4 regions of the Bacillus sp. TCT6 genome follow, and region 1 is predicted to be linked to each of the others. Evidence: riboswitches for the same ligand, from Rfam matches in the RefSeq annotation. Region 1 holds a riboswitch; each other region holds the start of a gene.
What was found. A riboswitch is a leader RNA that binds a small molecule or an ion and turns the genes downstream of it on or off. The one in region 1 is predicted to bind S-adenosylmethionine.

Region 1 (3,126 bases):
TTCACCTCATGAGAGGGATTTCCCCATATTTGTAGTGCACTATGCAAATTTATGTCATCTACTTCATGGAGTGGTTTATTTTGCAAAGTAGCATCAATTGCAGTACGGAAAGCTTTACCACCGCCTTGCGCTCCATTTGGATGTCCATGTATCCCGCCGCCAGCATTAATAACAACATCTTTACCGAAATCTCGTACAATAAAGGGAACGAAACCAGGGTGAATACCAGCAGACGGAACAGAAAAGCTCTTCTTGAAAAATGCATCGTCTTCAGTTAAATATTTTGAGATAGCAAGAGCTTCCTCTTTTTCTAGCGCAACACTTCCGTATGGAGATGGGAATAATGAAAAGTCAGCCCCAGCATAGCGTAGTAGCTTTCCGAGTAATAATGGAGATGAAATTCCATATAACCTAGATGCTGAATAAGCACCACTTACAGCAGGGTGTGCCATAATAGGAACTGGGATTTCATCATCTTCTGCAAGTGATTGTAGTACATCTAGTCCGTAAGCAAATACGTTAAATAATAGAATATCAGCTCCAGCTTGCACTGCACGTTTCGCATTTTCTTTTAAATCAAAAGTTCGTCCTGTTAAATTTACGGCATATAACGTTTTATGTCCGTATGTTTCATATACGGATTGTAAAACTTCTTTTCCAGATACAATGCGTTTCGTAAGTGGTGTTAATGCATTTTCAAATAATATTTCATCATCTTTTACTATATCTACACCACCAATTGCTTGATCGCGTAATTGCGTTTTTAAATACCCAATATTTCGTCCAATCATTCCTTTAAAAATACTCATTAAAAGGGGACGATCATGCACTTGTAAAAGATTTCGAATACCATCTATACCGAACTTAGGACCAGGAAAATGCTTTTTTAACTCATCTGAAAAAGTTAAGTCAATTAATTTTACTTCGCCATCAAGGGATAGCTTTCCAAATGTAGTCGTTAAAATTGCTGGTAAATCTGGACTGAAGTTTAATAACGGATATTCGATTTTAATAATTCCGCGTTTTACTTTTTTACGTAAATACGAATTTGTATGTTCATTTTCAGCTAATTCCTCAATATGAATGACGTTGCCTTTATGTTGCTTTAATTGTTCTTGCAATAATTGTGGCAAATGAGTCCAAGAGCCAATTGTTAAACCAAGTGCAATTTGCTCAGCCTTTTTTTCTAAGTTATGTGAATCATCATGGATTAAATACGTCGCTATAATTCCGCTCATTGTTATAACCTCCTAGTTAAATAAAAAAACCTCTCAGCTAAGGAGAGGTTTTTTTACAACCAGCTCCTTATCTGTCAGCGTAATGCTGCGAGAATTAGCACCGTGTCTACAATTGTAGATCGGTTGCCGGGTTTCGTCGGGCTCGTCCCTCCACCTGCTCTTGATAAGAAGTATTTAGAAATGTTTAAATTTTTAAGATAACTGAATTTTGTCAGATATTTTTCATGTTGTCAATTACTTTTTGAAAAAATTTAATTTATCAATTCGATTAATGGCTTCCCGTAATCTATCTTCTGTATGCAAGAGACCCACACGGATATACCCTTCGCCATGTTCACCAAATCCAACACCAGGAGCAACTGCAACATGTGCTTTTTCTAGTAAAATATCAGCAAATTGCTCAGAGGTATATCCTTTTGGAACAGGAAGCCATGCAAAGAATGACCCTGTTGGAATGTTTACATTCCAACCAATTGATTGACAAGCCGAAATAAGAGCGTTTCGTCGAGATTCGTAACTATTTACAAGGTCTATTACGCAAGACTGTGAACTTAATAGTGCTTCGCGGGCAGCATCTTGAACTGCACCAAAAATACTAACATACATATGATCTTGTAATAAGTTAATGGTTTCAATGACACTTTCATTCCCTACTGCAAAAGCAATACGCCATCCAGCCATATTGAAAGTTTTCGATAGAGTGTAAATTTCAATACCTGTATTTTTAGCACCGTCTGCTTGCAAGAAACTAACAGGTTTTTGACCATCGAATCCAATCGCACCGTAAGCAAAATCATGAACCACTAATATATTATGTTTATTAGCAAAATGAATAGTTGCATCAAAAAAATCTTTTGATGCAGTAGCACCTGTAGGATTATTTGGATAGTTTAAAAACATTAATTTTGCACGCTCGGCAATAGAGTTATTAATTTTTGTGTAATCTGGTAAAAAGTTATTTTCTGCAATAAGCGGCATTGTTTCAAATTGTGCTTTTGCTAAAGCAACTCCTGATAAATAATCTGGATAGCCTGGATCTGGAACGAGAATCGAATCACCAGGGTTTGTAAAACAAACTGGTAATTCTACTAATCCAGCCTTTCCACCAAACAATATAGCAACTTCAGTTTTCGGATTTATTATTACATCATATTCACGTTGATAGAATGTTGCCACGGCTTCTTTTAAACTTTCATGTCCGCGAAATGGCGGATATTTATGATGAATGGTCTTTTCTGCAGCATCTTGTAAAGCTTTTACGATATGCTGCGGTGTTGGTTGATCTGGATTACCTTGACCTAGATTAATAACATCGTGACCAGCTGCAACGAATTTGTTAACTTTTGCAACAAGTGAAGCGAAAAATTGTGTTGGCAATGATGTTACTATCTCAGAAGGTTGAAATAATTTCATACTTTCCACCTCTTTTGAAAGTTGTTACAATTCTAGTGACAAATGATATAATCTTTCCAGTATTTTGTAAAGAGAAAAATAAGAATGGGGCTGAAAAAATGAAAGTCGCATGTATTCAAATGGATATTGTTTTTGGGGATGTAGAAAAAAATATTGAGAATGCTAAAAATAAAATAAGCGAAGCGATGAAGGAGAGACCGGATGTTATTGTCTTACCAGAATTATGGACAACAGGATATGATTTAGCAAGACTTTCTGAAATTGCAGATAGGGATGGATTGGAAACGAAAGAAAAGTTGAAAGAATGGTCGAAACAATATGGTGTACATATTGTTGGTGGTTCCATAGCGAAGCAAACAGAGCAAGGTGTTACAAATACAATGTATGTGGTAAACAAGGAAGGAGAACTAGTCAATGAATATAGTAAAGTGCATTTATTTCAGCTTATGGATGAACATAAATATTTAATCGCTGG
Region 2 (3,126 bases), on a different contig from region 1:
AATCTTTTGTAATAATATATTCCCCATCTATTTCTTCTATCTTTGCATTTTGGCCTTGTAGCATTTGTTTCTGCTTTTCATCCATACTAGCTAGCATACTCTCTGTCTCTTTCCCTTTTAATGCAAACTTCAGCTTATAATTATCTCCACTTTTCTCCATCTTCACTTTATTTAAAATTTCCGATGGAATCTCTAAATTATCTACCATTCCTTGAGTCGCATTCATTCCGTTAGCATTTAATTGTTCCTCTGGTACAGACATAACTTCACCCGAATTAGGATTTTTCACCTGACCAGCAATTTTTCCACCCACATCATAAACAATAACCTCTGTACCAGAAACATTCATTTCAGAACGAGAGTTTTTTTTCTTCGGCTCTAGTTGCATTTTAGCCTTCATTACATTCATCTCTGTTCCTTCAGCCTTTATTCCCACATCATATGTCATCGTTACATTTTCTTCGTTTTTAAAAGCTTCATTCGCTTTATTGAAAACATCCTTCGCTGTTAATTCCTTTTCTTTCTGCACAGCTTCTTTTTTCGGTTCATCAGTCTTTTTTGTTTCCTCATTACTACACCCTACTCCTAGACCAACTGCAAGTACTAAACTTGAAATTAAAATAAGTTTTTTCATAACGTCCCCTCCTTCCCAAAAATAATATCATCTCTTTTCCTATGAAATCTATATAATTCGTAATATTCTTCTTTAATTTTTTTCCTATATAGTAACATGTTTGAGAAAAAGTTTAAATATGATGTAAATAATAACAACTCATTTCAGGAGGTCATTATGAAAGCAATTATTTGCACAAAGTATGGACCACCTAATGTTCTCCAGATTCAAAATGTAGAAAAGCCTAAACCTAAAAAAAATGAAGTATTAGTTAAAATTCACGCAACAAGTGTATCGACTGGAGATTGTAGAATACGTGGCTTTAATAGCCCCCTCTTATTTTGGATTCCTATGCGGATCATATTAGGTTTCAGAAAACCGAGGAAACCTATACTTGGCGTAGAGTTATCCGGTGAAATCGAAGACATTGGAACAGATGTAACACAATTTAAAAAAGGAGATCCAGTTTTTGCATTAACAGAACTAAACCTTGGTGGTTATGCCGAATACACATGCGTGCATGAAAGTGGATTAATAGCATTAAAACCTACCAATGTGACATATGAAGAAGCTGCCGTTATTCCTTTTGGCGGAACTTCAGCATTGCACTTCCTTAGAAAAGGACAGATAAAAAAAGGGCAACGAGTACTTATATACGGCGCCTCTGGTTCAGTAGGGACAGCTGCCGTACAACTTGCTAAATACTTCGGGGCGACTGTCACAGCTATTTGTAGTAGTTCGAATTTCGATTTAGTTACAGCCTTAGGGGCAGACAACGTAATTGATTATATGAAAGAAGATTTTACTAAGCAGGGCGAGCACTACGATATTATATTTGATGCAGTTGGAAAATATAAAAAGTCTCTTTGTACAGATGCATTAATGCCTAATGGAAAATATGTATCTGTGAATGGAATGATGGCAAAGGTCAGTAAAGAAGATATGAACCTACTAAAACAACTAGCTGAAACAGAAAAGCTAAAACCTGTTATTGATAGAACTTACCGATTAGAAGAAGTTGTAGAAGCCCATACGTATGTAGAAATGGGCCATAAGAAAGGAAATGTTTCGATTACCTTAAAATAAAATATATTCTGAAAATATCATTGACAATTCTTTTTGTACGATTTACTATTAGTACCATATTCAAAACTACATACACATACTCTTATCAAGAGTGGCGGAGGGACTGGCCCGATGATGCCCGGCAACCGAGCTTATAACATATAAGCTAAGGTGCTAATTCCTGCAAAACGAGTTTTCGTTTTGGACGATAAGAGAGGAATCTATTTCGTCTATTCGGCACCTCTCTTATTTTTGGGAGGTGCTTTTTATTTTGGAACGTATATGAAGGGGGATTTATAGATGAAAAAGGTATTATTAAGCATTGTAAGCGGAGCAGTATTATTATTAGGCGCCTGTAGCGTGAGTTCAGATAAAGAGGTAAAAGCATTAGACGAGAAAAAGATTACTGTCGGTGTAACAGGTGGACCACATGAACAAATTTTTGAAAAGGTAAAAGAAGTTGCAGCAAAAGATGGTCTCGAAATTGATATAAAAGTATTTAATGATTATGTAGCGCCGAACGTATCTTTAGATGAAAAAAGCCTTGATGTAAATAGCTACCAAACAAAATCGTATTTAGATGTATTTAAAGCTGAACGCAATATGAAATTAGCTGAAGTATTTTCAACAGTAACATTCCCTATGGGCATATATTCTAAAAACATAAAAGATGTAAAAGACTTAAAAGAGGGCGATGCAATTGCTGTACCAAATGACCCAACGAATGAACTGCGAGCTTTAAAATTATTTGAAAAAGCAGGGGTTTTAAAAGTTGATCCGAAGGCTACAGAAAAAGCGACTGCGAAAGATGTAATTGAAAACCCGAAAAATTTAAAGATTGTTGAATTAGAAGCTTCTCAATTACCAACGCAACTAAGTGAAGTGAAAGCAGCTGCAATTAATACAAACTTTGCATTAGGTGCAAAATTAAGTCCAGCGAAAGATTCTATTTTCCGCGAAGGAAAAGATTCACCATATGTGAACTGGGTCGTTGTTCGTACTGAAAATAAAGATGATGCCGTTGTAAACAAATTAAAGAAAGCTTATCAATCTAAAGAAGTAAAAGAGTTTATCGAGAAAAAATTTGATGGTTCAGTTTTACCATCTTGGTAGGAGCTGACGATAATGATTGAATTAAAAAACATATCCAAAGTATTTACAACAAAAAAAGGGAATGTTGAGGCTCTTAAGTCTACTTCCCTTAAAGTAGAAAAAGGCGATGTATTTGGAATCATTGGGTATAGTGGCGCTGGTAAAAGCACATTGATTCGATGTGTAAATCTATTAGAAAAACCAACGACAGGAAATATCATTGTAAACGAACAAGACCTAACAACATTATCAACAAAAGAACTAGCAAAAGCGAGACAAAAAATCGGAATGATCTTTCAAGGATTCAATTTACTTAAAACTGTTACCGTCTATGAAAATATTGCATTACCGTTACG
Region 3 (3,126 bases), 2.6 Mb from region 1:
CATTATAAATCTTCCTCTCTTCTACTTTAATTATAATTTGATTTATTGTTTTAGTTTTTCATTAATTTGTTCCACTCATCTTCAAAGTTGCTATATGGTTTAGAACTTTCTGGAGCAGATTCAACAACTACATCTTTTTCTTTTTTCCACTCACGGTATCCGTAGTATAAAACCACTAAAGCAGCGATACCGATTAATGCTGGTGAATGAGAAAGTGCAATGGATAAACCGATTAAACCAACAATACCCCAAGCTAACTTTCCAAAAAATGATTTAGCTCGCACAAATGATTTATAGCTCCAATATACAACTCCTGCTCCGATTGCGAATCCTACAATACCAGCAAGACTACCAAGAGCAATTAAAGCCAAAATACCGGCTGCGATAAACGCTAGAAATTGTTTCATCTTGTGCTTGCCTCCCTTCGATTTGATACTCTTATCTTAACTATTTTTTCATCTTTCCATAACGAGCTTAAGAACCGTTTTTAACTCAGACTTAAGACCGAGTCATATTCAGCCCTTTACGCAAAAAAACGTGCAGAGTCTATTCTCTGCACGTTTTTTAATTACTAACGTTCATATTAGATTAAGCTGTTTTATGATACTTTTTTTTCTCAGCTACTTTCGAAAACCTTGGAAACCCAATTAAAATAGAAACAATCCCACATACTCCAACTAAAATTGGATAAAATGCATATGGTAACAATTCAACCGGAGATAACGCTGCAAATCCTGCTGCCGTTAACATTTGGGCACCGTACGGGATCAACCCTTGCACACAACATGAGAAAAGATCTAATACACTCGCTGATTTACGAGGATCTATTTCATATTGATCCGCAATATTTTTTGCAAGCGGGCCTGTAAAAATAATCGAAATCGTATTATTTGCTGTACACATATTCGTCATACTCACTAAACCAGCAATACCAAATTCCGCTCCTTTTTTCGAACGAATATTACGTGTTAATACATTCATTAAATATTGAATACCACCATTATATTGGATTAATTCAACCATACCGCCAATTAATATAGCAAGTAATACTAACTCCATCATACCGCCCATTCCAGTCGTTACACTTTTAAAGAAACTTTCTAACGTGTAACTTCCATCTATAAGACCGATAACACCAGATAGTACAGTTCCACCAGTTAATACGATAAGTACATTCCAGCCAAGTAGAGCTGTAATAAGTACTCCTGCGTACGGTAAAATCTTTATCCAATCAAAGCTATGCGCTTTAACCTGCGTATCACTTCCTGAAGTAACTATTACTAATAGTACAATTGTAATAATAGCCGCTGGTAATACAATTAAAAAGTTCGTTTTAAACTTATCTTTCATTTCTGTTCCTTGTGAACGAACAGCTGCGATTGTTGTATCTGAAATAAATGATAAATTATCACCAAACATCGCTCCGCCAACAACAGTAGCCATCGTAAGCGCAATTGAGATATCAGTTTGACCACTAATACCTACAGCAATTGGTGCTAACGCTGCAATTGTTCCCATTGAAGTCCCCATAGCTAATGAAATAAATGCACCAATAACAAAGATTCCAGCTACGATAAATCCTGGCGGTAAAATAGTTAACGCTAAATTAACAGTTGAGTCTACCCCGCCCATTCCTTTAGCAGTCTCAGAAAATGCACCAGCAAGCACAAAAATTAATACCATAATCATAATATCTGGATTTCCTGCACCTTTAGCGAACCGCTCTACTTTCACATTAAAACTTTCTTTACGATTCATCACTAAAGCAACTCCTACAGCAATTGAAATCGCTACAAGTATCGGCAATTTATAGAAATCACCTGTAATAATTCCAGAACCAATAAATAGCGCCAAAAATATCCCAAGTGGTAATAAAGCTAAACCATTTCCTCTCGTTTCTTTCAAAGTACCATCTCTCCCTAGTTTCAACCTTTTTCTAATGAATAACAAAAGACCTCTTCCGATGAGAAGAGGTCTTATACATCTATAAGAAACACTCTTCTCATCTTTCAAGCACACGCTTGCTGGATTTGGCACAGCACTCTGAAATCGAGTCCGCTGCCGAGGCATCGTAGGGCCAGTCCCTCCGCCTCTCTTTATAAGAAGGTTTCATATTTATTTTTTAATAATAATTTCTTCCCTAACTTTACTCGCTTACAAAACAAAAGTCAATTATTTTTTGTATAGATTTTTTTGGTAATTATACAAAAATTTGAATACAACAATCATTTTAACTTTTCTATTTCTTCTTCCAATATTGAAATCCAATAAAATTCACTATTTTTTATTGCTGCTAATATCCATTTCGTAGTGTACCAAGCTAACTCATACTCTTCCTTCGTGACATCGCCACTTTTATAAGCATCCTCTAGCTCTTCTTCATCTAATATATACACCTTACCGCTGGGTAATAATACTACATCTAAATATAAATCATCAAAATACGGTAAACCACGATCGTCTATTTCATATTCTTTCGTCACATCAATATAATATTGCACTAAATTGTGCCTATCATCTAACATAGCTGTAATCGCAAAGTTCTTTCCATTAATGAAATATTGAACCCACGTATACCCATCACTTGCAATACAAATTTCTTTACCATCATATTCTTTACAACTAGGCTCTCTCACTTTTTTTATATCCAGTATTCCGAGCATTCCCTCTTCCACTTGCTTAACCGTATAACTCTTTTCTATTAGTCTCTTCCACGAAGCACCGTCACCATATTTACGTTTCATTATGTCTGCTCCTCTTCTATATACAGAAAAGCTCCCACATATTATGTGAGAGCTTGTTCATATTATAATTAAGCAGCTTGACCCTTTTCAGAAATCTCTTTTAAATAAGCTTGTCCTTTTTCAGCGTCATATTGACCTTCCCACTTAGACATAACTACAGCTGCTAAAGAGTTTCCTACAACGTTAACTGCTGTACGAGCCATATCTAAAATACGGTCAATACCAGCAATGAACGCTAAACCTTCAGGTGGAATACCTACTGTACCAAGTGTCGCTAATAATACAACGAATGATACGCCCGGTACACCTGCGATACCTTTTGATGTAACCATTAATACAAGTAATAATGTAATTTGTTGTGTAATAGATAAATCAATACCGT
Region 4 (3,126 bases), 3.7 Mb from region 1:
AAGCTACTAAAAAGATAATGAATGGTACCGGACGAATTGTATTAATTATGATGTTAAGAATAGAAAAGACCCATTTATTTTCTAAAAAGTTTCCTTTTCTCGTTACATATAAAAGTAAACCTAGAGGTATACCCAGAATTGTAGCGAATATAAGTGTTACAATTACCATTAAGAGGGTATCTCCCGTCGCATCTAGTATGCGCGGCCAAAATATACTCCAATCAACTCGCATGAGCTTCTACCTCCTTCAGCTGCACTTGCAGTCTTAGATGTTGTAATGCTTTTTGAATTTCCCTCTGCTCACCTTGCAATTCTACAAGCAGATTTCCAAATAGCACATTTTGAAGTTCAATAATATTTCCGTACAGTACATTTACATCAACGTTATAGTTTTTTGCGATATATGATAGTACCGGCTGTCCTGTCTCCTCACCAGTAAATGTTAGACGATAAATTTGACCACCATTTTGAATTTTCGCTAGAACACTTTCTGGTAAATGATCATTAATAACAGAACGTACAAAGTTTTGAGTCGTCTTTGTTTTTGGTTGCGTGAAAACATCAAACAGTTTTCCTTCTTCAATAACTTTTCCCTTCTCCATTACAGCTACACGGTGACAAATTTCTTTCACAACATGCATTTCATGTGTAATAAGAAGAATTGTTAAATTGTATTCTCGATTTACTTTCTTTAATAAGTTTAGAATTTCTGTCGTCGTTTCTGGATCTAAGGCTGATGTTGCCTCATCACATATAAGAATATCTGGCGATGTCGCAAGTGCTCTAGCAATACCAACACGCTGCTTTTGTCCCCCTGATAGCTGTTCTGGATAATAGTTTGCTTTATCTTCTAACCCTACAAACCTCAGCAGTTCATTCACTCGTTCCTTTATCTCGTTCTTTGGCAATTTCGCTAACTTTAATGGATAAGCAATATTCCCAAACACTGTTCTTGAATTAAATAAATTAAAGCTTTGAAAAATCATTCCGATTCTTTGTCTTAGTTTGCGTAATTCTTTCGTCGATAATGATGTAATATCTTTATCATCTATTGAAATCGTTCCTGCCGTCGGTCTCTCTAACATATTTACTAAGCGTAATAATGTACTCTTTCCAGCTCCACTAAAACCGATAATGCCAAAAATTTCGCCTTTCTCAACTGATAATGTTACATCCTCCACCGCATGAACAAATTGCCCAGCTGATTCATACACTTTACTTACATTGTTAAAAGAAATCATTTTTCCCCCTCCTATATGCTGTAAAAACTTAAAGTAGAGCTTTCGAGGTAAAATAAAAAGTGCCCTCCTTCTTATCAACCATAAAGATAAGAAGGAGAGCACTTATATGTACTCGTTCACATCTTCTCATCTTCCAAGCCTTTATATGGCTTGCTGGAGTTAGCACGGTATTAAAAAACCCGTTGCTGAGGTATCGTAGGGCCAGTCCCTCCACCTCTCTGGATAAGAATGTATCGATTTAATTGTCGTTTAATTAATTCTCATTATAGAACTCAGAATAATAAGAGTCAATACATTTTTCAGAAAAATATTAATTATTCCTTTATTAAAATTTTCAGATGAATATTCATCTGAAAAATAGTAACTTTCAAGGTTATTTAAAATTCTTCTTCCTCATATTTTTAAACAGGAGAATCCTCTCTACAAATTGAATAAATTTATTTGAATATGAAACTCGGAGGAAGATAAATATATGAAAACAGCTCTTTTACTCGTCGATATTCAAAACGATTATTTTCCAAATGGAAAGATGGAATTGCGTAATCCAGTAGAAGCAAGCGAATATACTAATCAGTTATTACAACACTTTAGAACAAACAGCGAACCTATTTTTCATATCCAACACGTAGCTATAAAAGATGACGCTACTTTTTTCCTACCTAATACAGAAGGTGTACATATTCATGAAAGCGTACGTCCACTTAGAGAAGAAACAGTTATAGTCAAACATTATCCAAATAGCTTCCGAGAAACTAATCTTCTAGAGCAATTAAAACGTTTAAATATTGAACATGTCGTTGTATGCGGGATGATGACTCATATGTGTATCGATGCAACAGTAAGGGCTGCATTCGATTTTGGCTTTCAATGTACCGTTATACATGACGCTTGTGCTACAAAAGACCTTTCTTTTAAGAACGCTACTATACCAGCTGTTTATATTCACAATACAATTTTAGCTAGTTTAAATGGCGTATATGCAAATGTAATAAGCACGCAAGAATTTTTAGCTACATAAAAAAACACTCCTTTCAGTGAGCAAAACTGAAAGGAGTGTTCCTTGTCGAACCATAGATTTTCTTTCAAATTGTATTATACAGGAAATTCTCAAAATGAATACTAAAAATATGACTAATAAGTCAACTTTTCTCATCATTTTATTTCTGTTCACATGTTTATCACGCTATTAATAGGTTTTAGCTCATTCCCTTCGAACGATGGTAATATATAGGATTTCAATTTTAAAAGGAGCTCTTCACATTCTGTGAAGAGCTCCTCTACTATTTCTTATAAAGTTTCAGAAGTAGTTTTTGCTTGCATGTGAAGTGCTAAGTAATCAGGTCCACCAGCTTTAGAGTCTGTACCAGACATGTTAAAGCCACCGAATGGTTGGTAACCTACGATTGCACCAGTACATCCACGGTTGAAGTATAAGTTACCAACGTGGAAGTCTTCGCGTGCTTTTTCAATATGGTCACGGTTGTTAGTAATAACAGCACCTGTTAAACCGTATTCCGTATTGTTTGCAATTGCAAGTGCATGATCGAAGTCTTTCGCTTTACAGAATGCTACTACTGGTCCGAAGATTTCTTCTTTCATTAAGCGAGCATCTTCTGCAACGTCAGCAACGATTGTTGGTTGGATGAACCAGCCTTTAGAATCGTCTCCTTCGCCACCTGCTAAGATTCTACCTTCTTCTTTACCAATTGCAACATAGCTCATTACTTTATCAAATGCAGCTTGGTCATTAACAGGACCCATGTTTGTACCTAATACTGCTGGGTTAGCAACTGTTAATTCTTTCGTTAATTCAACAGCACGATTTAATACGTGATCGTATACATCTTCATGGATTACTGCACGAGAACATGCAGAACATTTTTGT

Region 2: it holds a riboswitch for S-adenosylmethionine, as region 1 does, so the genes downstream of both, AC0ONG_RS29705 (MetQ/NlpA family ABC transporter substrate-binding protein) here and mtnW (2,3-diketo-5-methylthiopentyl-1-phosphate enolase) in region 1, are expected to answer to the same signal.
Region 3: it holds a riboswitch for S-adenosylmethionine, as region 1 does, so the genes downstream of both, AC0ONG_RS05865 (Na+/H+ antiporter NhaC family protein) here and mtnW (2,3-diketo-5-methylthiopentyl-1-phosphate enolase) in region 1, are expected to answer to the same signal.
Region 4: it holds a riboswitch for S-adenosylmethionine, as region 1 does, so the genes downstream of both, AC0ONG_RS00325 (methionine ABC transporter ATP-binding protein) here and mtnW (2,3-diketo-5-methylthiopentyl-1-phosphate enolase) in region 1, are expected to answer to the same signal.

Annotation. Positions count from the first base shown of each region.
Region 1 is NZ_JBVYHX010000001.1:3,730,851-3,733,976, reverse strand. It holds gene mtnW (2,3-diketo-5-methylthiopentyl-1-phosphate enolase) at 1-1,238, opposite strand, end outside; SAM riboswitch class I at 1,303-1,408, opposite strand; gene AC0ONG_RS18885 (pyridoxal phosphate-dependent aminotransferase) at 1,473-2,651, opposite strand; gene AC0ONG_RS18880 (carbon-nitrogen family hydrolase) at 2,666-3,126, shown strand, end outside.
Region 2 is NZ_JBVYHX010000004.1:15,612-18,737, reverse strand. It holds gene AC0ONG_RS29715 (DUF6612 family protein) at 1-634, opposite strand, end outside; gene AC0ONG_RS29710 (NAD(P)-dependent alcohol dehydrogenase) at 791-1,699, shown strand; SAM riboswitch class I at 1,779-1,893, shown strand; gene AC0ONG_RS29705 (MetQ/NlpA family ABC transporter substrate-binding protein) at 1,979-2,791, shown strand; gene AC0ONG_RS29700 (methionine ABC transporter ATP-binding protein) at 2,804-3,126, shown strand, end outside.
Region 3 is NZ_JBVYHX010000001.1:1,152,125-1,155,250, reverse strand. It holds gene AC0ONG_RS05875 (PspA/IM30 family protein) at 1-3, opposite strand, end outside; gene AC0ONG_RS05870 (lmo0954 family membrane protein) at 51-407, opposite strand; gene AC0ONG_RS05865 (Na+/H+ antiporter NhaC family protein) at 589-1,905, opposite strand; SAM riboswitch class I at 2,000-2,105, opposite strand; gene AC0ONG_RS05860 (ribonuclease FAU-1 family protein) at 2,226-2,744, opposite strand; gene gltP (glutamate/aspartate:proton symporter GltP) at 2,813-3,126, opposite strand, start outside.
Region 4 is NZ_JBVYHX010000001.1:76,608-79,733, reverse strand. It holds gene AC0ONG_RS00330 (methionine ABC transporter permease) at 1-232, opposite strand, end outside; gene AC0ONG_RS00325 (methionine ABC transporter ATP-binding protein) at 222-1,241, opposite strand; SAM riboswitch class I at 1,365-1,470, opposite strand; partial or broken gene AC0ONG_RS00320 (cysteine hydrolase family protein) at 1,714-2,279, shown strand; gene pruA (L-glutamate gamma-semialdehyde dehydrogenase) at 2,529-3,126, opposite strand, start outside.